DNA from 3 places in the Frankia sp. Hr75.2 genome. Region 2 is predicted to be linked to each of the others. Evidence: riboswitches for the same ligand, from Rfam matches in the RefSeq annotation. Region 2 holds a riboswitch; each other region holds the start of a gene.
The links. Region 2 has a riboswitch for cyclic di-AMP ahead of AC559T_RS33390 (peptidoglycan-binding protein). Riboswitches for the same ligand answer to the same signal wherever they lie in the genome.

Region 1 (7,794 bases), on a different contig from region 2:
GCCGGTTGAACGCCTGGCCTTCGGGGTCGGGCGTGCCGTCCGGGTTGGAGTTCTCGGCGATCGGCTGGCCGCTGCCCAGCCCGATGGCGGTCGCTGTGGTGGCGTTGACGTCGTGGCCGGTCAGGTACTGGCGGACCACGGCGGCCCGGCGTTCGGACAGCTGCTGGTTCGCGCCGGCGGTGCCGGTGGAGTCGGTGTGGCCGCGTACCTGGATCTCGCCGCCGGCGAACGTAGAGTTGATCAGCCGGATGGTGTTGTCCACGGTGTCGGTGCTGCCGATCTGGTCGCTGCCGGTGGCGAAGAGGTTGTCGCTGTTGAAGACGACGATGACGACCTTCGTGCCGGCGTCGTCGCGGGCCAGGAGCAGGCTTCCCGAGATGCCGTCGAGGTTGACGTCGATCGACCCGGGAAGTCGGTAGAGGGAGCCCTCGACGAGGCGGCTGCCGTCTTCCGGCTCGTTGGGAGTCGTGATCTCGCACGGGATGCGCAGCACCAGCCCGCCACCGAAGTCCTGGGTGCCGCAGGTCGGGTCGAGCTGCCCGTCGCCGCCGTAGTCGTCCAGGCCGGGCTGCGCTCCCGGCGGGAGCGGAGTCGCCGACTCTTCCGGCGCGGCCTCTGTCGTCGGCGTGGCCGTCGCCGCGACCGGCGGGCTCGAACTGCTGGCCGCCCTGGTCTCCGGCGTCTCGTCCGAACCGCCGCAGCCGGCGCCGACCGCCATGATCAGCACCGCCGACGCGAGCAGACGCCGCCTGTGGTGTCGATTCATCTGTCCCCCACCCCCCGAGATTGGAGGGGAGCATACGGGCGAAAGGCCTGCTGGACGTACCAGCTGCCGCACACGCGACAGGAAGTGGCTCCCGCGGAGACCACCGGGAAGAGACGATCGATCAGGACCGGGACGGCGTTGGGCGTGCTGCGTGCGCGGCTGGTCGACGGCCTGCTCTCGGGTGGGTGAACCCGGAGGGCAGAGGTCGAGGCGGCGTTCCGGGCGGTGCCACGGCACCCGCCGTCGACGGCAGCCACCAGGCCCGGCCCCGCCCGCGGGGCGATCACACACCGGCCGCCGGAGCCGGCTCACCCGGGTGGCGGGATGGTGTCGACCCGTCAGCGTGAGTATCCCGGTGGTCGCGCGCGGGCGGCTGCCGCGCAGTTCGTCACCGCTGAGCGTGACCTCGCCGCGCAGGCCAGCGACGGCAACGCGGATGAGCGCGTTCCCCGCGTCGGGCAATGGGCTCACCCGGTACTCGACCTGCACCCGCCCATAGCTCGTGGCCCAGCCGGGTGACCATACCCGCGCTTCCCGGACCGTGCTCCGGGCCATGGTGACGTCACGTTCGACCACCTCGACGATCGAGTCCGGATCGGGCCGCACGAAATTCATCCATTCACGGAGTTCTCCCCCGGAACGCAGCCGTTCGATCTCGTTCGGCGTCGAGGCGAGGACGGCCTCGACCCGAACAGGAGCAGCCGGAACTCGTAGCTCCGCGGCCACACCCGCAATCCATCCAGGACGACGGCGATGCCGGGCCCTCGGCGAGCACGGTGTAGCGCCGCACTCCGCCCGGAATCAGGACCTGGCCGGCCCCCGGGCGTTGGAGGCGGCCGAACGCGCCCGGGTCCTGGCCGTGCTGCACGACCCGCGGTTCGCTGACGCCAGCCCGGCGCAGGTCTGGGCAACCCTGCTCGACAAGGGCGTCTACCTGTGTTCGCAGCGCACCATGTACCGGCTGCTCGCCGAACGCGGCGAGACCGGCGACCGCCGCGCCCAGGCCCTCCACCCGCCCAAGGTCAAACCCGAGCTCCTCGCCGCCGGGCCGAACGAGGTCTGGACCTGGGACATCACCAAACTCCCCGGCCCGCAGAAATGGACCTCCTACTATCTGTACGTCATCCTGGACGTCTACAGCCGGTATGTGGTCGGCTGGACGCTTGCCGACAAAGAATCAGCCGCTCTCGCCGAGAACCTGATCGCCGCCACCTGCGACAAACAGAACGTCTCTCCCGGGCGGCTCACCGTGCACGCCGACCACGGCAGCTCCACGACCTCGAAACCCGTCGCTTTCCTGTTCGCCGACCTCGGGATAGTCCAGTCCCACTCCCGGCCCAGGACATCCAACGATAACCCCTACTCCGAGTCCCAGTTCAAGACTTTGAAGTACCGGCCGGGTTATCCCCGCACGTTCGACAGCATCGAAACCGCACGCGCCTGGTGCCGCGAGTTCTTCGACTACTACAACGCCGACCATCGGCACTCCGGGATCGGTCTGCTCACCCCCGCGACCGTCCACCACGGCCAGGCCGAGACCGTCCAGGCCGCCCGCGCCGAGGTCCTCGCCGCCGCCTACGCCACCCGACCGGACCGGTTCGTCCGCCGCCCACCGACACCACCACCGCTGCCGACACCAGCCTGGATCAACCCACCCGAACAGACCCACGACCAGCCAACCGCCGACACGGAACACCCAGCTCAGTAGTTCCTACAAGATCTTGCCCCGATCAGGTTGACGGGTTCCGCCCCTCGCTCGCGGACGGCGTCCCAGCAGCAGTGCCGTTTCCTCACGAGCCTGGTCGACGTACCTCCTGGCGCGATCCACCCACACATCCTCTCGTTGCCCCCAATGCGGCGTAACTACTATGTCATGTAGCAGATCAGCACCCTCCCGGCACCTGAACCCACAGGCAGGACCACCGAGCAAGTCGGCCCACACGCGCATTCGGGACGCCCTCCACTCCAAGCTAGGGTAGATGCGCCCCATGAGACTCACCTCAGCAACTACGATCCATAGTAGGTATCGGCGACAAGGGGTCGAGCCACGCCAGTCCGTCCGGCGACGGGCAAGACTGCGGGGATGGACGTACGTCACCGGCCGCAGCGATGTCCAGATGCAGCCGAAGGCGGTGACCGGGGCAAGCAGGACCGCTCGCGTAGGCGCGGGATGAGATGGACGCGGTGCTTGTCGGGTGCCGTACGAGGGGGAGTTGTGGAACAACTCGGCGACCTGGAAGCCGAAATCATGGACCGGGTGTGGTCCGCACGCGGGCCGGTGGCTGTCCGTGATGTCCGGGCACTACTCGCGCCAACACGCCCGTTGGCCTACACGACCGTGATGACCGTCATGGACCGGCTGTTCCACAAAGGGTGGCTGACCCGGGAACGAGCCGGACGTTCCTACCGCTACCAGCCCGCATTGGGCCGCAGCGCCTACACCGCCCAGCTGATGAGATCCGTGCTTTCCGGGGCGGACGACCGAGGCCTGACGCTGCTCCACTTCGTGCACGCCATGGATGCTGCGGAGTACGAGACGTTGCGCGAAGCGGTGCAGTGGCACTCCTCCAGCCGTGGTCGCGACGATGAGGAACCCACTGCATCATGATCTTTGGTGTTCTCGCGGTGTACGCGGCCCTCGTCGCCTACGGTCTGCCCTACGCCCTCCGCGCTGCTTCCTGGACGTCCCGTGCGCCGCGGCTCGCCGTCGCCATGTGGCTGGCCGCGATGATCTCCGTGGTCTCCGTGGCGGTACTGGCCGCAACGCTCCTGTTCATACCGCTGCACGCGATCGGGGACACGCTGGTTCTGCTTGTCCAGTGGTGCGGTTGGACCAACCACAACCTGACGATCTCCATCCACTGGACGACTCCACGAGTTGCCGGCGTCGTCCTGAGCACCGCTGCGGCGCTCCGCCTCCTTCATGTCGCCGTCGCCGTCACCATCACCGGCCGTCGATCGCGCGTCCGTCATCGGCATGACGTCCGATTGCTCGGGCGCTTTCATCCCACACTTCGGATCTACATACTGGATCATGCTGATCGCAGTGCGTTCTGCCTACCGGGCCGGAGCGGGGGCGTCGTCGTCACCGAAGGCGCGCTGCAAGCGTTGCATCCCACCGAACTCGACGCCGTCATCGCGCATGAACGCGCCCATCTCGCAGGCAGACACCACCTCATCCTCACGACGGCAGCCGTGCTGGCCGGAGCCTTCCCAGCCGTGCCGCTCTTCGGGACAGGACAGGAGGAGCTACGCCGACTCGTCGAACTCACCGCTGACGACAGCGCGGCCCGGCGCAGCGCTCCCCACGTCGTCGCCGAAGCAGTGCTACGGCTCGCGGCTCCCCCAGCATCCGTGCTGGGCATGGCGAACACCGGCGTACGGCAACGGGTACTGCGTCTCTTGACCGCGGAGCCGCCCCTGTCCCGTCCCGCCGTCGTGGCTCGCAGCCTCATCGTCGCCGTGCTGCTCCTCCTGCCACTCGTTATGACCACGGTTCCCGCCCTCAATGAGCTCGGATATCACTGCGTCTGATCGTCTCGCTGCGACCGCCTGCAGCACCATGGCCTTCACAGCGGCGTGGGAGTCAGACCAGACCGGCTGGCCTACTAGGGGATCGGTTGCAACGACCACCGGCACCTCGCCGCCGAAAGCCGCCCGGGCCACGATGGCCAGTGGAACCGGCTCAGGTCACCCGACCGACCGAGTAGGAGTCCGCCCAGATGGTCTGGAGCTTCACCACGTCACCGGTCTTCGGCGCGACCCACATCTTCCCGCCACCGGCGTAGATCCCCATGTGGTAGATCGCGCCGGGCTGGCCGAAGAAGATGAGATCGCCTGGCTGTTCGGAGCCCTGAGCGATCCTGGTTGTCGCCGCGTACTGCTGGTCGGTGGTCCGGGGAAGTGTCTTGCCGAGCTGCTTGTAGATGTACTGCACCAGGCCGGAGCAGTCGAAGCTGTACGGCCCGGTCGCCCCGTAGACGTAGGGCTTACCGGCTTGCCGCGACGCCAGGTATACGGCTTTCTCCCCGAGCGTGTTGGCCGGGATGCTGACGTCGACCGCCGGAGTCTCGACGTTCACGGCATTGCTGGTGCCCTGCACAGATACCGGCGGCGGGGCCGGGCGTACGCGCAGCGTCGCCTCGTTCTCCGAGCGGGCGGACTGGAGGGCGTCCGTTCCATCGAAGATCACCGTGACGTTCGTGGTGATGAGGACGCGGGCCGTGTAGGAGGCGAAGCCACGCTCGTCGGTGGTCAGGTGCAGGAAGGTCGCCCAGCCGGTGGGTAGCTTGACCTGTACCTTGATGAGCTGGTCCGCCAGCGGGGCGTGGGTCTCCTCGTTGAACAGCGAGAAGCCGACATTGACAGGCTCGTCCGCGTTGACAGTCACGTCGGGGTTCGTCACGCGCAGACCCACGTCGATCTTGGACGACAGAGTCGGTGCAGAGATGTCCGTCGTGGCATCAAGGACGGTGCGCGACGCGCCCTCTCCCGCGGCACCCTGGACGGGGCCGTCGACTGCCACCCGGGACCCGATCTGGGTCGCGAGCGTCAGTGACGTGGTGTTCGTGCTGTCGTCCAACGCGCCGTCCGAGCTGGGCTCCGGCGCACATCCAGCGAGAGCCATACCGGAGACCACGACAGTGCCAGTGGTCACCGCTGCGACAGCGCGGGCCCGCGCTCTGGCCCGGCTCGACGCTGTGGGGACGGACGGAGCCCGGTGGCGACCGCGTCCCTCCTGTCGGCGTCTTTCTGCATCAAGCTGCGTACTCTGCGCAGACACCATGGTGATCCTTCCCCTACGCCTGCGAGATGAGCTGTCGGGTTCGGGCTGGGAGCCCGGCCGAACGCCCCGTGCGTATTCGGCTTCACCCCAAGGGCATCGAAGGAGGCGACGCCCGGAGGAACGTGGTTCCCCCGCTCCTGCCCCAGATGCAAGTCGGAGGGGTCACCGGACCAGGGGCAGGATTCGGCGTACGGTCCGATGCTGCAGCAGATGCACACACTACCAACTACAGAGCATAGTAGGTAGCAATCGGAAGATCTCAGAAGATCTTCGACGGACATCCACGCCGCTCCAGCAAGATCTAGGTTCGCCGAGCGGAGTAGACGCGCCTTTGGAGTGCCTTCGATCACCAGATCGCGGTCAGACCGCCACCCAAGCAAGCCTCCCCGGGCCCGCGCAGCGAGGATCAGGACAGCAATTCGGCGCACTGCGTCCGGACACCACCCACCCTTCGCGAGGCTCGGCACCTACTACGAGACATAGTTGCCCGGGGTGAGGGGATCTCTCGGTGCTGACCTCTCCACCACCGAAAGACATTGATCATCGAGACTGGTGGCTGTCGGAAGGATTGACGGGACGTCTGTCGGGGCCGCCAAAGCCGCTGCGGCCCGCGGTGTCCGATGAACGGTCGGGTAGTCCGGGTGGATCGTCTTGCCCCGTCGCCTTGCTCGCAGGTCCGAAACGGGCCGTTAAGGCCACCATCTCCGGCAGGACGGTCTCCGGCACCGGCCTGGTGCCATGCCACGAGGGCCGCTCGCGGCCCACACCTGGTCCATGGCCTCGACTTCGAGGTCTCCCAGCCGTTCCGCTGTTCCGGTCGTCAGCTGTCTCGTCGTCAGGTCATTCGCCGCGACCGACGTTCGCGTTCGTCGTGCCGAGTGTCGCGTCTGGGACCCGAGGTGCCCTGGGACACCGGCGCGCGGCCGGTGCCCCAGGGCCCTGCTCGGCTATCCGGTACCGAGCAGGCCCTTCATGGTCTCGACCTCTGTGGTCTGCGTGGACTCGATCGTCCTGGCCAGGGCCACGGCGTCGGGGAACTGTCCGTCCCGCTGTTCGGTGCGTGCCATCGCAATCGCACCCCCGTGGTGCCGGATCATCATCTCCAGGAACATGCGGTCGAAGTTCGGACCAGACGCCGTCTGGAGAGCGGTCAGGTCGCCCTCCGACATCATTCCCATGTCGTCGGTGCCATGACCGCCGGCGCCGGGCATGGCGGTGGGTTCGCCCCACGCCGCAAGCCAGCCGGTCATCGTCTCGATCTCCGGTGCTTGCGCGGTCCCGATCTGCTGGGCCAGCGCGAGCACCGCCGGATCGGCGGCCCGGTCGGGTGCCAGCTCCGCCATCTTCACGGCCTGCTGGTGGTGCGGGATCATCATCTGGGCGAACATCACGTCCGCGTTGTTGTGGGCGCTGTCGCTGGCCTCACTGCTGCTCCCTGCTGTGGCGGACGACGGGCCCGTCGGGGTGTCGTCGCCCCCGCACGCCGCGAGCGTGGCTGTCAGGGCCAGTGCTACGGCGGCGAGTCCAAGGTGGCGTCTTCTTCGCACGAGTCGTCCTCGGTGTCGGATTGCCAACGGATCTGAGGCCGGAGTCGTCGAGCGCGCCGACAGGCGTGCGTGACGTCCGACGCAGGTCCGCTCACAGCCGCCACACGCAGTGGACAGACAGGTCGGTCACGTACCGAGGCGGCGGCGTCTGCGGTGGGTCGCCACGCGTCCCGGTGAAGGCAGAGGCACCGAAGGGGGTGGACATGGCCGCCAGGCCGTGTTGTTCGCCGCCGTGAACCGGTTCGGGGTCGTCCCGGAACACCGCCGAACAGAGCACGCCCTGGTGGCCGTGGGGTTCGGCCCCAGGCTCGTGCGAGTGGGACCAGTGCGGGTGAACGTCACGGTCGGTTCCCTGGACACAGGGCGGCGAAACGAGCGCGTGCACCTGCGCGGCCAGGCCGGCGTGCATCGCCAGCAGCCCGAGCAGGACGGCTGACACGAGCGTGAGTCGAGCCCAGAGCGCGCCGTGTCGTGCCGGTGTCTCGCAGCGCGTCACGTCACCCTCTTCCGCGTCCGCCGCCCAGAGCCTACTACACAAGATAGTTGTTGCCGCCATGACCGTTCGCCCGCGGGGGCGCGAGGTGCCACCCAAGAAGGGGCCATCAGCCCTTTTACCTAGCCATGACTCCCCGAGGCTCGCTGGCCGAGGGCCACGACAAGGCCATGCACACGGCGGCGCTCCGAAGGAAAACTAC
Region 2 (7,794 bases):
CAAGCGCTACTACGAGGGCCAGCAGGTCATCGACCCGATCGAGACGCTGGCGATCGACCGGGCGAAGTCGCTGTTCGGCGTCGAGCACGCGAACGTCCAGCCGTATTCCGGCTCCCCCGCCAACCTCGCGGTCTACCTGGCCTTCCTGCAGCCCGGCGACCCGGTGATGGGAATGGGCCTGCCTTCCGGCGGCCACCTGACCCACGGCTGGACGGTGTCGGCGACCGGCCGCTGGTTCCGCGGGGTCCGGTACGGGGTCCGCCAGGACACCGGGCGGGTCGACCTGGACGAGGTCCGCGACCTCGCCCTCGAGAACCGGCCGAAGGTGATCTTCTGTGGCGGGACGGCGATCCCCCGCACCATCGACTTTCCCGGGTTCGCGGCGATCGCCCGCGAGATCGACGCCGTGCTCGTCGCGGACATCTCCCACATCGCCGGGCTGATCGCCGGCGGCGCCCACCCATCGCCGGTCGGGCACGCTCCGGTCATCACGACGACCACGCACAAGACGCTGCGCGGCCCGCGCGGCGCCATGATCATGTCGGACGCCGCGCACGCGACGGCACTCGACAAGGCCGTTTTCCCGGGCCTTCAGGGCGGCCCGCACAACCACACCACCGCCGCCGTCGCGGTCGCCCTGCGGGAGGCCGCGACACCAGATTTCCGGGAGTACGCGCACCGGGTCGTCGCGAATGCGAAGGCGCTCGCCGAGGCGCTTTCCGGACGCGGTTTCGATCTCATCACCGGCGGCACCGACAACCATCTCATCCTCATTGACCTGACGAGTCGCGGAGTCGCCGGGAAGCCGGCGGCGAAGGCACTCGACCGGGCCGGGATCGAGCTGAACTACAACACGGTGCCGTTCGACCCGCGCAAGCCGTTCGACCCGTCCGGGGTGCGCCTGGGAACCGCCGCGATCACGACCCGCGGGCTGTGTCCGGAGCAGATGCCCACCCTCGCCGCCTGGATCGACGAGGCCGTCAAGGCCGCCGGCGACGCGGACGAGGCGACCATCGAGCGGATCGCGGGCGAGGTCAGGGACCTGATGTCGGCCTACCCGATGCCCGGCTGGGTCTGACCGACCCAGCGGGGAACCTCCAGCCGGCCGGCCCAACGGCACCGCCGACTCCCCCTCACCCTCGGCCCGGGCGCGCACGAAGGCGCCCGGGCCGAGGCATGCCCGGCCCAGCTCCCCCGCAGCCCCGGTCGCCGTCCGCGCCGGGTGTGGCGACGTCCGGGCGGATGCCCGCGCCGCAGCGTCGCCGGTTACTGCCCGGAGTGTCTCGATCTCGATTCTGTGTACGCATCGTGACCAGGATGCGCCGTCGGTACAAGAAAATTAGTACTTGCGATTACCCTTAGTAGTTCGTTACGGTGTCCTGGCTCGCAGCAAGCGACGGGCCGTACGCCGAGTTCTGCCCTAGGCCCGTCGTCCCCTCCTAGCGATCAGCAGGGCAGAAGCGGGGGAACCACGTTCCTCCGGACGGCCACCCGCGCACGGGCGGCCGTCCTCGGGGTGAAGTCGACCGCGCCGCAGATGCGGTAAAGGCCGACCGGGCTTCCCGGCCCGAACCCGACAGCTAACCTCGCAGGCGTACGGGAAGGATCGTCGTGTACGCACGCATGTCTGGATCACCCAGGCGGGCCTTTCACCCGTCCCTCGGGCAGCCGCCGCGGCCGCACAGTGCCCGCATCCCGGGGTTGACGCAGGAAATCTAGACCCACCAGGTCCGGAATACTTTTACGCCGACAGAACGCCGGCGCACTGAGCCATGCTTCCCTCGCCGGGCGAATCGTTGCCGTAACTTTTTGATCCGTGTACGGATCAATTTCCCATCCGGACATTCAGAAGCTCTGTTCTTCATAGCAGAAACGAGATTCTTAGATGTCGCATGGAAAGCACCGCAGGTCCAGCCGTCCGAACACCTCCGGACGGGGACCCGGGCGAGGCCGCGCCGCCGTGGTCACCGCGGCGAGCGTCATCGGCGCGTCGGCGGGCCTGATGTTCACCGCGGGCCCGGCGAGCGCGGCCACCGCCTCCGACGTCACCATCGCGCAGGCGGCGCAGAACGCGGGCCTGCCGTCCTGCCGCGGGATTCCGCTGAGCACCTGGGTCGCGGTGGCGCTGGCCGAGTCGGGCGGCAACACAACGGCCCACGCGACGGTCGGTGAGGACTCCCGCGGCCTCTGGCAGATCAACATGCGCGCGCACTCGAGCTGGGTCGGTAGCCGCAACCTCTACGACCCGAACGTCAACGCCTGGGCCGCACGGCAGGTATGCGCCAGCCAGGGCATCGGTGCCTGGAGCGCCTACAAGAACGGCATGCACGTGAAGTACCTGGCCCGCGGCGCCGCGGCGGCGGCCGCGGTGGGCAGCGGCACCGGCGCCCGGACGATCTCGGCCGTCACGCCGGCCGCACCGGCCGCACCGGCCGCGACGGCACCGGCGCCCGCCAGCTCGGGCTACATGCGGCTCGGGGTCGAGGGCGTCCGCTGGGACGTGGCGCTGGTGCAGAAGCAGCTCGCCGCCATCGGCTACCCGATCACCATCGACGGCCGGTTCGGTCCGCAGACCAACCACATGGTCGTCGACTTCCAGAAGAAGAACGGCCTCGTCCCGGACGGCGTCGTGGGCCCGCTCACCCACGACAGGCTGTTCGCCTGATCCAGGGGCGGCGCGCGGCCGTCGAGCCGTCCACGTCGCGGCCCGGGCACGCCGGTGCCGGGCCGCGACGGGGCGGCGACCGGACGGCGTGGCCAAGCCCGTGGCCGGGCGGGGGTGGCGCGCCCGACACGGCCGACCTGCCGCTTCAGTGGACCGCCGGGCCGGATCCGGGCAGGCTCGGAGTTCTGGCCCGCCAGGCAGGACGCGACCAGGGCCGCCCGTCCACGAGGCAGGAGCGATTTTTGTGCTGACCAGGATCGACCATGTCGGAATCGCCGTGGCCTCGCTGGAGGAGGCCATCCCTCGTTACGAGGCGGCGTTCGGCCTGAAGGTCGCGCATCAGGAGACGAACGAGGCGCAGGGCGTGCGCGAGGCGATGCTGCTGGTGCACCACGGCGACACGGGCGGCTCCTACGTCCAGCTACTCGAGCCGGTGCGCCCGGACACCCCGGTCGGGAAGTTCCTGGCGAAGAAGGGCCCCGGCATCCACCACATCGCCTACGGCGTGGCGGACATCGACGCGGCGCTGGCGGCGCTCACCGTCACCGGGTTCGACCTGGTCAACAAGACGCCGGTGCACGGGACATCCGGAAGCCGGATCGCGTTCATGCACCCGAAGGGCCTCGGCGGGGTGCTCACCGAGCTGGTCGAGGCGGCCGAGGGCCACTGACCTCCGGCGTGACCAGCGCGGCCGGGCCCGGGGGCTGACCCGGGCCCGGCCGCGGCGGCGGTCCCACCCGCCGGCGGTCCCACCGGCACTGCGTCGCTGGTCAGCGGCGGCTCTCGGCGGCGGTCCACTTGCTGGTCGGGATCGGGTCGAGCGGCACGACCGACGTGCCGTCCCAGCGGAACCGCACGCTCGCCGCGCCCGCGCTCGGGCAGCACATCGGGTCCGCCGGGCGGTACAGGTCGTACTGCAGCGCCACCACCTCGCTGGTCGACCACACCCACCGCACGCCCGCGCTCGCGACGGCGTCCGTCCCGACGAACCGGCCGCGGTGGAAGAAGAAGGCCTGCTGCGGATGGCCGTCCACCGAGGTGGACAGCCGCCCGACGATCACGCTGAGATCGTGGGTGGGCTCGTAGCCGTCCGTGGTGATCGGTGTGTAACCACGGCCGCGGACAAGGCCCGACGCCTCCGCCAGGCTCAACGAACCGGCCACGACGGCCGAGCTGCCAGGGCCTGACGGGCTGGCCACGGCACCCGAGCTGGCCGCAGCACCCGGGCTGCGCGCGGCGCCCGGTGTGGCGGCCGGGGGTGACTGCACCGCGGTCGGCGCGGCGGACACCGCAGACGCCGCCCCGCTCAAGATGACCGCGGCGGCCAGTACGGAGATGAACACGACTCGACGCATGGCGACCGCCCCCTTGGGCCTCGTATCTGCCGACCGGCCGACCGTAGGCGCACTTCGGGCTCGCCGCCCGCTCAGGGAGTGGAATGCGCGGTTTCGGAGCAGGTCACCCGGGGGGTACGGGAGTGGGCGATCAGGTACGGGCGAGGAGCATCAGGATCATTCCACCCGACATGATCAGTCGGGATCCGCGCGGGACGACCGGTTCCGGAAAGATCCGGATCAGCCGGGCGGCCAGCTCACGGACGCGCGGGCGCGCCGGCGGCGGCGCGGCGAACCGGCGCGCCGACGGGCCGGCCAGCGCCGCCAGGCACGCCCCGCCGAAGATGACGACACACCAGGCGCCGATCGCCCCGTCGGTGCGCAGCGGCCAGCCGGCGACGCAGGCCGCCCCGGACATGCACGCCATCGCCGCCGCCTCCACGACGAGCAGCGCACAGCAGGACCACATGCCCGGCGCACTGCACCGGGGATGGGTGACGAGCCCGACGAGCAGCGCCGCCGTCAACGCCAGGTACAGCGCGAGGAACGGCCAGGAGCCGACGAGCCGGGCGGGGCCGGTGAACATGACCGCCATCCCGGCCGCGACCAGCACGTGCCCGCCCTCGATCCAGCCGTCCGCGGCGGACGCGTGCGTACGCGGCCCGTCCGCCGCCACCGGGCGGCGGAGCAGGGCGCGCATCCGCCACAAGTGGATCATTGCGACGATGATTGAGGCCACGCCGGCGGCTACGGCCAGCGGACCGGCCAGCGGAACCAGGTCCGCGGCCACCGGGTGGCGGTGGGTCACCCCCCAGCGGCGAGCTCGGCGGCCACCAGCGAGCTGATGCGACCCGCCCGAGCCTCGTCGACGATGACTTCCAGCTGTTCGATGCTCATCTGGATCCGCTGGCCGAAGTCGTCGGTGAGGACGACCCGGCGGTCGGCCGCGGCGTGGTGGTCGATGTAGAGCTCCGGGCAGCCGCAGCTGCACTTCCCACAGAACGTGATGACGCGATTCAGGGCGTCCGACCCGCTCATGGCACCTCGCACGACGACGATAAGATCATCTGAGTGTAAGCGGTCGGGCCCGCAGAGCCGACCGAATCCGCCCACCGTGGCGCCGGCGGGTGGCCGGCGGCAGGCGTGGCGGCGGGCTCAGCCGTGGCCGGCGGGCTCAGCCGTGGCGGGCGGGCTCAGCCGTGGCGGGCGGGCTCAGCCGTGGCGGGCGGCGTCCGCCCAGGCCAGGACGGCGAGCACCCGGCGGTTCTCGGTTGGCTCCGGCCGCAGCCCCAGCTTGGTGAAGATGCTCGCGATGTGGGATTCGACAGTCTTCGGGCTCAGGTGCACCCGCTGAGCGATCCCGCTGTTCGACAGGCCCTGGGCCATCAGCTCGAGGATGCGGCGCTCGCGCTCCGACAGCCCGCTCAGTCGCTGCGACTGCGGGTAGCCTGCGAGCAGCCGCGCGGCGATGTGCGAGTCGATGACCGGCTGCCCCTCGCGGAGCCGCTCGAGGGCGTCCTTCAACGCCTGCCGGTTGGTGATGTTGTCCTTGCGCATGTACCCGATGCCGGCGGCGCCACCGGCGAACAGGTCCGCGGCGAACGGGTCGTCGTCGTGCGCGGTGACCACCAGGACGCCCATCCCCGGGTGCGCCTGCCGCAGCGCGCGGGCCGTCAGCAGCCCCTCGTTGGTCCTGGTCGGGGGCATCCGCATGTCCACGATCGCGACGTCGGGCGGGGCGTCCCGCACGACGGCGAGCAGCTCCGTCCCGGTCGGCACGGAGGCGGTGACCTCCACCCCGATGGTCGCGAGCAGAACGCTGAGCGCCTCCCGGATGAGCCCACTGTCCTCGGCGATCGCAACACGCACACCGGATCTTCTCACGTCCCCCGGACGGCCCGGTCACGCACCGGGATAACCCGGGGCCGTTCCGGGGGACATCCGGTAGGAACCCCGCGTTCGCTCGGGTACACCTGACGGATGCCGGTCGGCTCCGGGCGTTCCGCGACGGCGCGGCTCGCCGCCTCGACGACGGCCACGACGCTGCTCGTGGCCGCGGCGACCGTTGCCGCCGGGTGGCCGTACTGGGAGCGCCACCGGCTGGCCGCCGTCCCGAACGTGGCGGTGGCGGTGGCGCTGGTCGTCGCCGGCATGCTGCTGCGCGGCGACCCGTCGTCACGCCGGTGTGGGGAGCTGCTGGCCCTCGGCGGCCTGTGCTGCCCGCTGACCTGGCTGATGAGCTGGGACGTCGGCCCGCTGCCGCTGATCGCCGTCCTCGGCCAGTCCGTCTACTGGGTGGCCTACGCCTGGGGGCTGCTGCTCTACCCGGGGAACACCCTGCGCGGCCGGGCCGACCGGTGGTGGGTCACATCCGCGGCGGTGATCCTGCTGGGCGGGCAGGTGCTGACGGTCGTCATCTCCCGGCCCTCCTGGAACAGCTTCACCGACGGTGTGCTGTGGCCCGCGCCGCTGCTCGTCGGCCGGGCCCGTTTCGAGGCGGCGCTGGACGTCCTGCTCGTCCTCTACGTCCTGGTGCCCGTGACGTTCGTGCTGCTGGCGGTCGCCCGGATCCGGGCGGCGCGGGGCCTGGAGCGGGTCGTCGCCGGTCCGGTGCTGCTCTCGGCGGGCTTCGTGGCGCTCGTCACCGCGGTGACCTACCCGGGCCTGATGGCCGAACCCGAGCTGGGCCGCATCGAGGACGCGGTCGCGCTGCAGGGGGCCGCGTCGATCGTCACCCCCGTCGCGCTGCTCGCCGTCGGCGCCCACCGCCGGCTGCTGCTGGCGACGACCGCCGACCGGCTCGGCCGGGAGATCGGGTCGCCGACACCGGCGTCGGTGCGGGCGGCGCTGCGGGCCCTGCTGCGCGACGCCACCCTCGAGGTCTACTACCGCCAGCCGGACACCTGCCGCCAGCCGGACACGGAGGTGCTGGTGGATCTGCACGGCCAGGTGGTGGACCTCCCCCCGGAGGACCACCGGGGGGAACGGTCGGACCGGCCGGGCCCGGAACAGCGCTGGTACGTCCCGGTGCGGTCCGCGGCCGGCGCGCCGGTCGCGGTGCTGAGCATCGATCCCGTCCTGCGCTGCCACCGGCGGCAGGTGGCGGCGGCGCTGGCCGCGGCGGCCGCGGCGCTGGAGCAGGCGCGGGCGCAGAGCGGCCTGCGCGCGCAGCTCGTCCGCCTGGGTGAGGAACGCCGGCGGGCCGCGCGCACGCAGGCCCACGAGTGGGCGCTGGTCGGGCGGGAGCTGGACGACGGCGTCCGCCGGCGCCTGGCCGAGCTCGCCGCGGCGGCGGGGGACGTCGCCCGGACGGTGTCGGAACCGGCCACCGCGCGGGCCCTGGCGGAAATCGGCGAGGGGCTGCGCGCGGCGCACGGCGAGCTCGCCGACATCGCCCGGGAGGCCCATCCCGCCGTCCTGGAGCGGGACGGCCTGCTCCCGGCGTTGGAGAGTCTCGCCGCGGGGCTGGGGCTGGGCGGCCCGAGCCTGCTGCGGGTGCCCGCCGGCCGCTTCGACACGACGGCCGAGCGGGCGATGTACGCGGCGCTCGCCGCCGCGCTGCGCGCCATCGCGGCCGCCGACGCGGTTCCACCGCCGGACACGGCCGCGGGGATGCCGGAGCCGGCCGCGGCGGGACCGGTGGTGTCAGAGCTGGCGGCGGGGCCGGGCGTGTCAGAGCTGGCGGCGGGACCAGCCGCGGCGGGGCCGACGGCGGGCAGGAGAGAGTGGGGGGCCGCCCGGGTCGAGGTGCGCGCCGAGGGCGCGATGCTCGTCGGCGAGGTCACCTGCGCGGTG
Region 3 (7,794 bases), on a different contig from region 2:
GATCTACCCGGAGCTGCTCGGCACGTACGGCGACGGCGGCAACGCGATCGTGCTCGCCCAGCGGCTGCGCTGGCGGGGGCTGCGGGCGGAGATCGTCGAGGTGCCGGCCGGCGAGGTGGTCCCGGCCGACTGCGACATCTACCTGCTCGGCGGCGGCGAGGACGAGCCGCAGGTGCTGGCCGCGGACGGCATGCGCCGCAACCGTTCCCTGACCCGCGCGGTGTCGGGCGGCGCGGCGGTGCTCGCGGTCTGCGCCGGCTACCAGGTGATCGGGGCGAGCTTCCCGGCCGGCAACGGCCGGGTCCACGAGGGCGTCCACCTGGTGGACATGGAGACCCGCCGCTCGTTCGACCCGCCGGACGTCCCGCCGCCACCGCGCGCCGTGGGCGACATCGTGGTGGAGCCCGACCAGCGGCTCGGCCTGCCGACGCTGTACGGGTACGAGAACCACGGCGGGCGCACCCGCCCGCTTCCCGGGTCCCGGGGCATCCCGCTCGGCACGGTGCGCCTCGGCGTCGGCGACGGCACCCCCGCGCGCACAGACGGCATCGTGGACGGGAAGGTCATCGGCACCTACCTGCACGGGCCGGTGCTGGCCCAGAACCCGGCCCTGGCCGATCTGCTGCTGACCTGGGTGCACGGCCGGCTGGCGCCGCTGGATGCGCCGGTCGAGGCGGACATGCTGCGCCGGGCGCGGGCGCGGGCGCTCGCCGGCGGTTGAGTGGGCGCCCGCGGACGGCTGGTAAGTGCCACCCGACGTCGTCCCGCCCGGGTCCGCGTTGACGCGCTGGGCTGAATCCGGCGATTTCCGGGGGCCGGGTGTGGTTCGGTTGGATCGTGGCGTCGAATCCCCTTGCCGGCTGGTGGGGCAAGAACAAGAGAAACGTGATCATCGCCGGGGTGGCACTTGTGGCCATCTGGTGGCTCGTCGCGGCCAATGGCCGTCCCAAGGTCGAACGGGTCACAATCCCGGATGGCTATCCGTCAGCCGACCGGGAACTGCTCGTTCAGGCACCCTCCAAACCGAATGACCCGTTGCCCCTGGTAATCATCCTGCACGATGACAATACGGATGCGAGTTCACTGGAACATGACAGTGACGCGTCGTCGCTGGCGAACCGCCGTGACTTCGCGCTCGCCTTCCCGGAGGCGGTCGCCGGTACCTGGCGACTCGACGACCCGAATGGAGCGGACCAGCAGTACCTGCGCGACGTCGTCCGCTACATGGACGAGGAACGCACCGACATCGACCTGAACCGGATATACGTCTGGGGTATCGGGGAGGGTGCGCGGCTCGCCCTGCTCGCCGCCTGCTCGCCCGGCCCCCCCGTCTACGCGGCGGTGGGCGTCGTGGGACAGTTCGAAGCGGAGCCCGGCCCCACCTGCGACAACGTCACCCAGCACGGGCGGGTTGCCGAGACGGACTGGGACAAAAAGGTCAGCAGCACGTTGTGGGACTTCTCCCGCGACCTTCGCCGGAAGGTCTGACCCAGCTTGGTTCGGTGCGCTGACCAGACAGTTCGCGCTAGTAGCAAAGAACTAGTCATTTAGCAGATTGGCCGGCCGCCGGCCCCGCCGGGGACGGCTTGCTGGCCATTTCGGGGCTTGCGCCTGCCGCGGGGTGGGGCGGCCGGGGCTCGAGCGGTCCGTCGACGTCGCCGGGAGGGGGGGTAACGGCCCCGACGGACCAGTGGGCGGCCGGAAGGCTTGAGGGGGTCCGCTGGCCGCCGGCCCGATGGGGGGGGGATCGGACAGACGGCCAGCGGAGTCCGGGGCCTTCCGGCCGGACGGACGTCAGATGGGGGGGGATCTGACGTCCGTCCCACCGGAAGGATCTCGGATCGGTGGGGTGCGGTTGACTTTCGCGTGGGCTGGTGCTGGTGCTGGGTTGGTTCGAATGGGGGTGTTGCTGCCTGATAGTGGCAGTCTGGCCGGCTAAAGCTACATCTACGCTACTTATGACGAAGTAGAATGATGCCGCAACGGCCTACCGTTCATGGCTGCCGGCCAGCTCATCGATGGCGCCACGTGGCGGAAGCATCGCGGAAGGTGTCGAAATCTGCCCGCGGCAGAGCTACTCCGGACATTCCGCAGCACAGACGTTCTGAGCAGACGTGACACCGGCGGTCCGGTACAGGGGACCTGGTGAACTCCGGAAGACCCGCCGGGCCGAGGTTGATCCCGACAACCCCGACCCGGCGGCGGAGCCGCGCGCGACCGGAGGGGGAGATCGCGCTGCGGCTCGTTCCGGGGGACGGGGCGTCTGCGTTCGGGCAGCCCCGTCCGAGCGGTGCGTGGGCGTGGAACGATCGAGGTCGAGAACAGACGGCCTTCTGGCTGGGCCGTGGGCCCGCCGTTCTCAGGCGACGCGGCCGACCGAGTACGAGGTCGTGTAGATCGTCTGAAGCTTGACGACGTCACCAGTGCGGGGCGCGACCCACATCTTGCCGTCGCCGGCGTAGATGCCGACATGGTAGATGTTGCCGGGGCTCCCGAAGAAGATCAGGTCGCCGGGCGCCTTGTTGTACTGGGAGATCCGCGTGGTGGCGGCGTACTGCGCGTCGGTGGTGCGCGGCAGGTTCTTGCCGAGCTGCCGGTACACGTACTGCACCAGGCCGGAGCAGTCGAAGGAGCTGGGGCCCTCGGCGCCGTAGACGTACGGCTTGCCGGCGTGCAGCGAGGCCAGGTAGACGGCCTTCTCGCCGATGGAGCTCGCCGGCAGGTTGACGCTGACGACCGGGGTGTTGACGTTCACGCCCGTACGGTCCGCGCTGCGGGAGGCCTGTGCGGGCGGCGGAGCCGGGCGGACGCGCAGCGTGGCGTCGTTCTCCGAGTGCGCCGACTGGAGGGCGTCGGTGCCGTCGAAGATCGCCGTGACGTTCGTGGTGGTGAGCACCTTCGCGGTGTACGACGCGAAGCCGCGGTCGTCCGTCGTCAGGTGCAGGAAGGTCGCCCACCCGGTCGGCAGCTTGACCTGGACCTTGATGAGCTGGTCCGGGATCGGGGCCTGGGTCTCCTCGTTGTAGAGCGAGAAGCCGATGTTGACGGGCTCGTCCGCGTTGACCGTGACCTCGGGGTTCGTCACGCGCAGGCCGACGTCGATCTTCGACGAGAGAGTCGGCGCGGAGATGTCCGTGGTGGCGTCGAGAACGGTGCCCGAACCGCCGCCGGTAGCGGTGGCGGCCTGGATGGCTCCGTCGACCGCCAGCCGGGACCCGATCTGGGTCGCGAGCGTCATCGGGGCGGTGTTCGTGCCGTCGTCCAGCGCGACGTCCGAGTTGACATCCTGGGCGCACCCGGCGAGCGCCACCCCGGAGACCGCGACGGTTCCGGTGGTGATGGCCGCGACGGTACGGGCCCTGGCTCTGGCTCGGCTGGACGCCGTGGGGGCGGACGGTGCACGGTGGCGACCGCGCCCTTCCTGCCGGCGTCTCTCAGCATCAAGCTGCACACTTTGCGCAGACAACGTTGCGTTCCTTCCCGTACGCCTGCGAGGTGAGCTGTCGGGTTCGGGCTGGGCTGCCCGGTCCATAGCGCGACCTTCACGCGATGGACTTCACCCCTAGGCCAGCGCCGTGTCGTGGCGCCAGCCGGTGGAGGTGGGTCCCCCGCTCCTGCCCGTGGTGACGACTCGGAGGGGACACCAGGACCGCGGGCAGGATTCGGCGTTCGGTCCGGTGTTGTCGTGACGTCGGAAGCGAGACTAGTCCACACGGATGGTGTGGGTAAACACTAGTCCTCCTCAACTACGTCGAGTGTGCAAAGAAGTGCCCCTTGCTGCGCCGCATCTGCCCAGGTCAGGAGGGGTGCTGAGCCTTCGGTCACGTTTTTGGACGCCCACACGAGGATCACGTCCCAACACGTTAGGTGACCAGAACTTCCTGGCTTGCGCGGGGGTTTCCCGTACCGGCCGACCGGGCTGGGACTACCCGCGGAGCCCCTCACGGGCCCGGTTCGCTCCGTCCCCGGCCCGTCTCTTCCCGCCTCGATCCGGCGGCCGCGGACGACCGCGCGGCCCGATCCCCAGGACCCCTTCGCGGTGCTCCTGGGACGTGAACGGATCGACGCGCCGCCCGCGGGCAGGCACCCCCCGGAAGCTCCACCGGGCCTCGCTGCCACCGCGCACCGACCTGGCACCGGGCCCCGAGTTCCGCGGGCCTGGCCGGCCAGGCCCGCGGAAGTTGGTCAACTACCGGATCGGGCCAGTCGTCGTGAGCGTCCCGCTCGCCCTTTGGTATCCCGCTCGCCCTTTGGGGGCCGAACCCGGTCTGATCGCGCCCCGAAAGGGCGAGGCGGACACCAAACGGCGAGGTGGACGGCCCATGGGCGGACACGCGAGCCACCCGCCACCAGGCCGGGCCAGGGGCCAGGGGTCAGGGGTCAGGGGCTGATCAGGGGCTGAGAGGAGGACCAGGGGCTGAGAGGAGGAGGAGGAGGAGCGTTCGACGCCCGGCGGGGACCGCCGCTCAGCGAGCCCGGCCGTTGCGCCGGGTCAGGAAGCCGGAGCTGTTGAGGACCTGGAGCTCGATCTCGAGCTGCTTCACCTCGGGCGGCAGCGAGCGGTGGCTGCCGTGCAGGGCCTCGACGGCCGCGCGGGCGTGCTCGGCCAGGTCGTCCAGGGCCTGCTGGCGCTGGCGCATCCGCGCCCGTTCCTCCTGGATGGTCCGGACCGTGTCCTCCTGCCACTGCCGTGTCCGGATGAGGTGCTCACCGGCGTCCGCGGCCTGGCGCTCGGCATCCTCGAGCCGGCTCAGCAGGGCGTCCAGGGCCTCGAGCCGGCTCGCCAGCTCGGCCATCAGGTCCTCGCGGTCGGGCAGTACGGAGATCTCGTGGTGCTGCGGGCGTGGGTGTGTCATGCCCGGCTCCGGCGGCTGGCAGCGGCACCGGGCCGGCCCGTGGGCGTCGCGGCGCGGTCCGGCAATGCGTGGGATGTGCGCCACCACGCCACTCGCGACCGTCGCCGAAGTTCCGACACGGTTGGTTACGTTAGTCGACGCATCGGGTTTCCGGCATGCGGTCGGCCGGATCCGGCCGTCGGCCAACAGACGGCGACGGAGACGGGTGTCGCGTATCGGGTGTCGACCAACGGATACCCCTGTCTGTGCGGGATCAACCCGACTTGCCGCGCGGGCAGACGACGTTCGGACTCGATACCCACAACACCCCGTACTGCCACGGGATGCGGCCAGAGGCGTCGGAAGCGGATTCGGCCGCTCCCGGCCGCGGGTCTCGCCGACGATGATGGTTACTGTGAGTAATATCTCTGGCTTCGGTGTCGGCTAGGTCGCGGGCTCCGGCACCCCGGCCGGGCGCGGCATACGCGGTATACGGAGCGCGGTTTCCGTTGATCGGATGGAACGGGCTGTCGGGCACTGCGGCCACCATCGGTGAGATCGTCGGACAATCGAATCGGGCGGCGCGAATCTGGCGCCTTCCCGATCTCCAGCCGGAACGGCTACGCGCAGCGCTGATCGGATCGATGCCTATCCGATCGGCTGATGGCCGCTTGGCGGGTCCTCCCTGCTGGGCTGATTCGGCGTGATCTCCCACCCGTTCCTGGTGAGCCGTACCGCCGCGCCGGGAGACCGATCCGACGACCTGCGTCGGACGGCCAGAGACCAGAGCTGTGCGGCGTCGCAATGACCGGTCGCCGGCGCGGTTCCGCGGTCGTGAGCGGGTCGACGCGAAGTCAGGAAGCGGCCGCGGAGTCATACGGAGGGCGAGGTCCGTTCAGCAATCCTGGTGGTGCACTCGATGTTGTTCCAGGCCCGGTGGGGGCGTCGAACGGCCGGTCCCCTCCGGTGATCGGATCGACGTCCACCGGGCATTTCCGCGGCTGCGGGATATGACCTTCGGTCGGGCCGCTGCTTCCTCGGCCGGGTATGGGCCGAATGGCCTCCGGGCTCGCGGGCCTGAAGGCCTTCGCCTGCGAGCGGTCGAGCCGGCGCGGTGCCTACCTCCGGTCTGACGGTGACGCAAGGTCATGGCCGCGGAGGGCTCGGCCGTCGCCTGGAGCTCGGCGCGCCCACCAAAAAACGATCTTCAGTGTGGCGTTCCACCCCGGTCGAGCGGGCGGCGTCGGCCACCGGGGCCACGGTCGCACGCGGGCCAGCCGCCCGGCGCCCGCCGCCGCGGGCCTGCCGTGGCGCCGCGGTCCTGGTGGACGGGGCCGGTGACGCACCTTTCGGGTCTCCCTGGACGGGCGGACCGTAACGGGCCCCGCGGCCGCCCGGCCCGGGCGGCATCGGGCGGCATCGGGATCAGCGGTGCCCCACGGGGATAGCACGGTCGCCGACCGTATGGTGTCCGGATGATGTCCACGGCGGACGGCACACCTGACCTTCCTGACGCACCGACGGGCGCACCGACGGGCGCGCCGCCGTCGGTGCTCCTCGACGCGCCGATCAGCGCCGTGGTCGTCTATCCCACCGCCGCGCGCGTGACCCGCCGTGGCCGGTTCGATGTCGCGACGCTCGGCTCGCCGTCCGAGCGGGTCGAGGTGACTCTCAGCGGGTTGCCGCTCGAGCTCGACGAGGACTCGGTGCGGGTCAGCGGCACCGGCTCCGCGCGGGTGCTCGGGGTGCGGGTCGTCTCCCAGGCCCGGGCTACCCCCGACGCCGGTGCCCTCGCCGACCTGCGCGCCCGCCAGGCCGAGCTGCGCGCGCACCTGGCCGAGATCGGCGACGAGGACGAGACCGAGCGGGCCCGTCGCTCCTTCCTCGACGTGGCCGCCCGGGTGGGAGCCGGCGCCCTCGCGCGCGGCTGGGCGCGCGAAGGCACCGACCGCGAGGGCGACGGGCCCGGGGACGCGGCAGCCCGGCTGGTCACTGTCGGCGACGCGTTCGCGGCGCAGATGTCGGCCGTCCACGCGCGCCGGCGGGCGCTCGCCGAACGGCGGGAGGAGACGGAGCGGGAGCTGACCGTGCTCGGCCGGGTCATCGAGGCCCGCCACGCGCGGCCCGAGCCGGACACCCGCGCGATCGTCGTCGACCTCGAGCCGCCGACGGCCACCGAAGGCCCGGCGGGGAGCTCGGCTGAGGCGCCGGCCGGCGGCCCGGCGGAGGGCGCGCTGGTCGACGGGACAGCCTCGCTGGTGGACCTGGAGGTCTCCTACCTGGTCCGTTCCGCCTCCTGGAGATCCGGCTACGACGCCCGGCTGGACGGCGAGCGGGTCACCCTGACCTGGTTCGCGATGATCAGCCAGCGCACCGGCGAGGACTGGCCCGTGACGGACCTGCGGCTGTCCACGGCCCGCCCGTCCAGCGGCGTCGACCTGCCCGAGCTGAGCCCGCAGTATGTGGACATCGCCCGCCCGCGGGTCCTTCCCCGCGGGCGGGCCAAGGCGTCCGGCGAAGGCAGGGGCGGTGGCGGCGACGGCATGACGACCTTCATGCCGGCGGCGATGGCGGCACCGGCATCGGCCCCGCCGCCGATGGCTGCCGCCGAGGCCACGCTGGAGTCGGCCGGCCCCGCGTCGACCTACCGCCCGCCGCGGCCGGTGGCGGTACCCGCGGACGGGGACCCGCACCGCACCACCGTGGCAGTGATCGAGCTCGACGCCGTTCTCGACCACGTCACCGTGCCCAAGCTCGCCGCCGAGGCGCTGTTGCGCGCCGCGGTCGTGAACACCTCGTCGCATACGTTGCCGCCAGGTAAGGCGTCGGTCTTCCACGGCCCGGAGTTCGTCGGCACCACGCGCCTCGAGCTCGTCCCGCCCGGCGGGGAGATGGAGCTTCGGCTCGGGGTGGACGACCGCATCAGGGTGGAACGCGAGCTGGTCAGCCGGGTCACCGG

Region 1: linked by a shared signal. The riboswitch ahead of AC559T_RS27395 (C40 family peptidase) and the one ahead of AC559T_RS33390 (peptidoglycan-binding protein) in region 2 are both predicted to bind cyclic di-AMP.
Region 3: linked by a shared signal. The riboswitch ahead of AC559T_RS23225 (C40 family peptidase) and the one ahead of AC559T_RS33390 (peptidoglycan-binding protein) in region 2 are both predicted to bind cyclic di-AMP.

What each region holds. Positions count from the first base shown of each region.
Region 1 is NZ_CASGGV010000312.1:20,688-28,481, reverse strand. Features, by position in the region: gene AC559T_RS27420 (OmpA family protein) at 1-766, opposite strand, end outside; gene AC559T_RS27415 (hypothetical protein) at 1,091-1,285, shown strand; gene AC559T_RS27410 (IS3 family transposase) at 1,320-2,474, shown strand; gene AC559T_RS27405 (BlaI/MecI/CopY family transcriptional regulator) at 2,982-3,374, shown strand; gene AC559T_RS27400 (M56 family metallopeptidase) at 3,371-4,300, shown strand; gene AC559T_RS27395 (C40 family peptidase) at 4,452-5,423, opposite strand; cyclic di-AMP (ydaO/yuaA leader) riboswitch at 5,555-5,747, opposite strand; gene AC559T_RS27390 (DUF305 domain-containing protein) at 6,500-7,099, opposite strand; gene AC559T_RS27385 (hypothetical protein) at 7,191-7,538, opposite strand.
Region 2 is NZ_CASGGV010000343.1:17,327-25,120, forward strand. Features, by position in the region: gene glyA (serine hydroxymethyltransferase) at 1-1,078, shown strand, start outside; cyclic di-AMP (ydaO/yuaA leader) riboswitch at 1,444-1,610, shown strand; gene AC559T_RS33390 (peptidoglycan-binding protein) at 1,886-2,665, shown strand; gene mce (methylmalonyl-CoA epimerase) at 2,910-3,335, shown strand; gene AC559T_RS33400 (LppP/LprE family lipoprotein) at 3,436-4,020, opposite strand; gene AC559T_RS33405 (DUF5134 domain-containing protein) at 4,151-4,789, opposite strand; gene AC559T_RS33410 (hypothetical protein) at 4,804-5,037, opposite strand; gene AC559T_RS33415 (response regulator transcription factor) at 5,212-5,868, opposite strand; gene AC559T_RS33420 (hypothetical protein) at 5,980-7,794, shown strand, end outside.
Region 3 is NZ_CASGGV010000297.1:22,424-30,217, reverse strand. Features, by position in the region: gene AC559T_RS23235 (type 1 glutamine amidotransferase) at 1-721, shown strand, start outside; gene AC559T_RS23230 (PHB depolymerase family esterase) at 820-1,488, shown strand; gene AC559T_RS23225 (C40 family peptidase) at 2,360-3,310, opposite strand; cyclic di-AMP (ydaO/yuaA leader) riboswitch at 3,471-3,647, opposite strand; gene AC559T_RS23220 (hypothetical protein) at 4,467-4,856, opposite strand; gene AC559T_RS23215 (DUF4139 domain-containing protein) at 6,311-7,794, shown strand, end outside.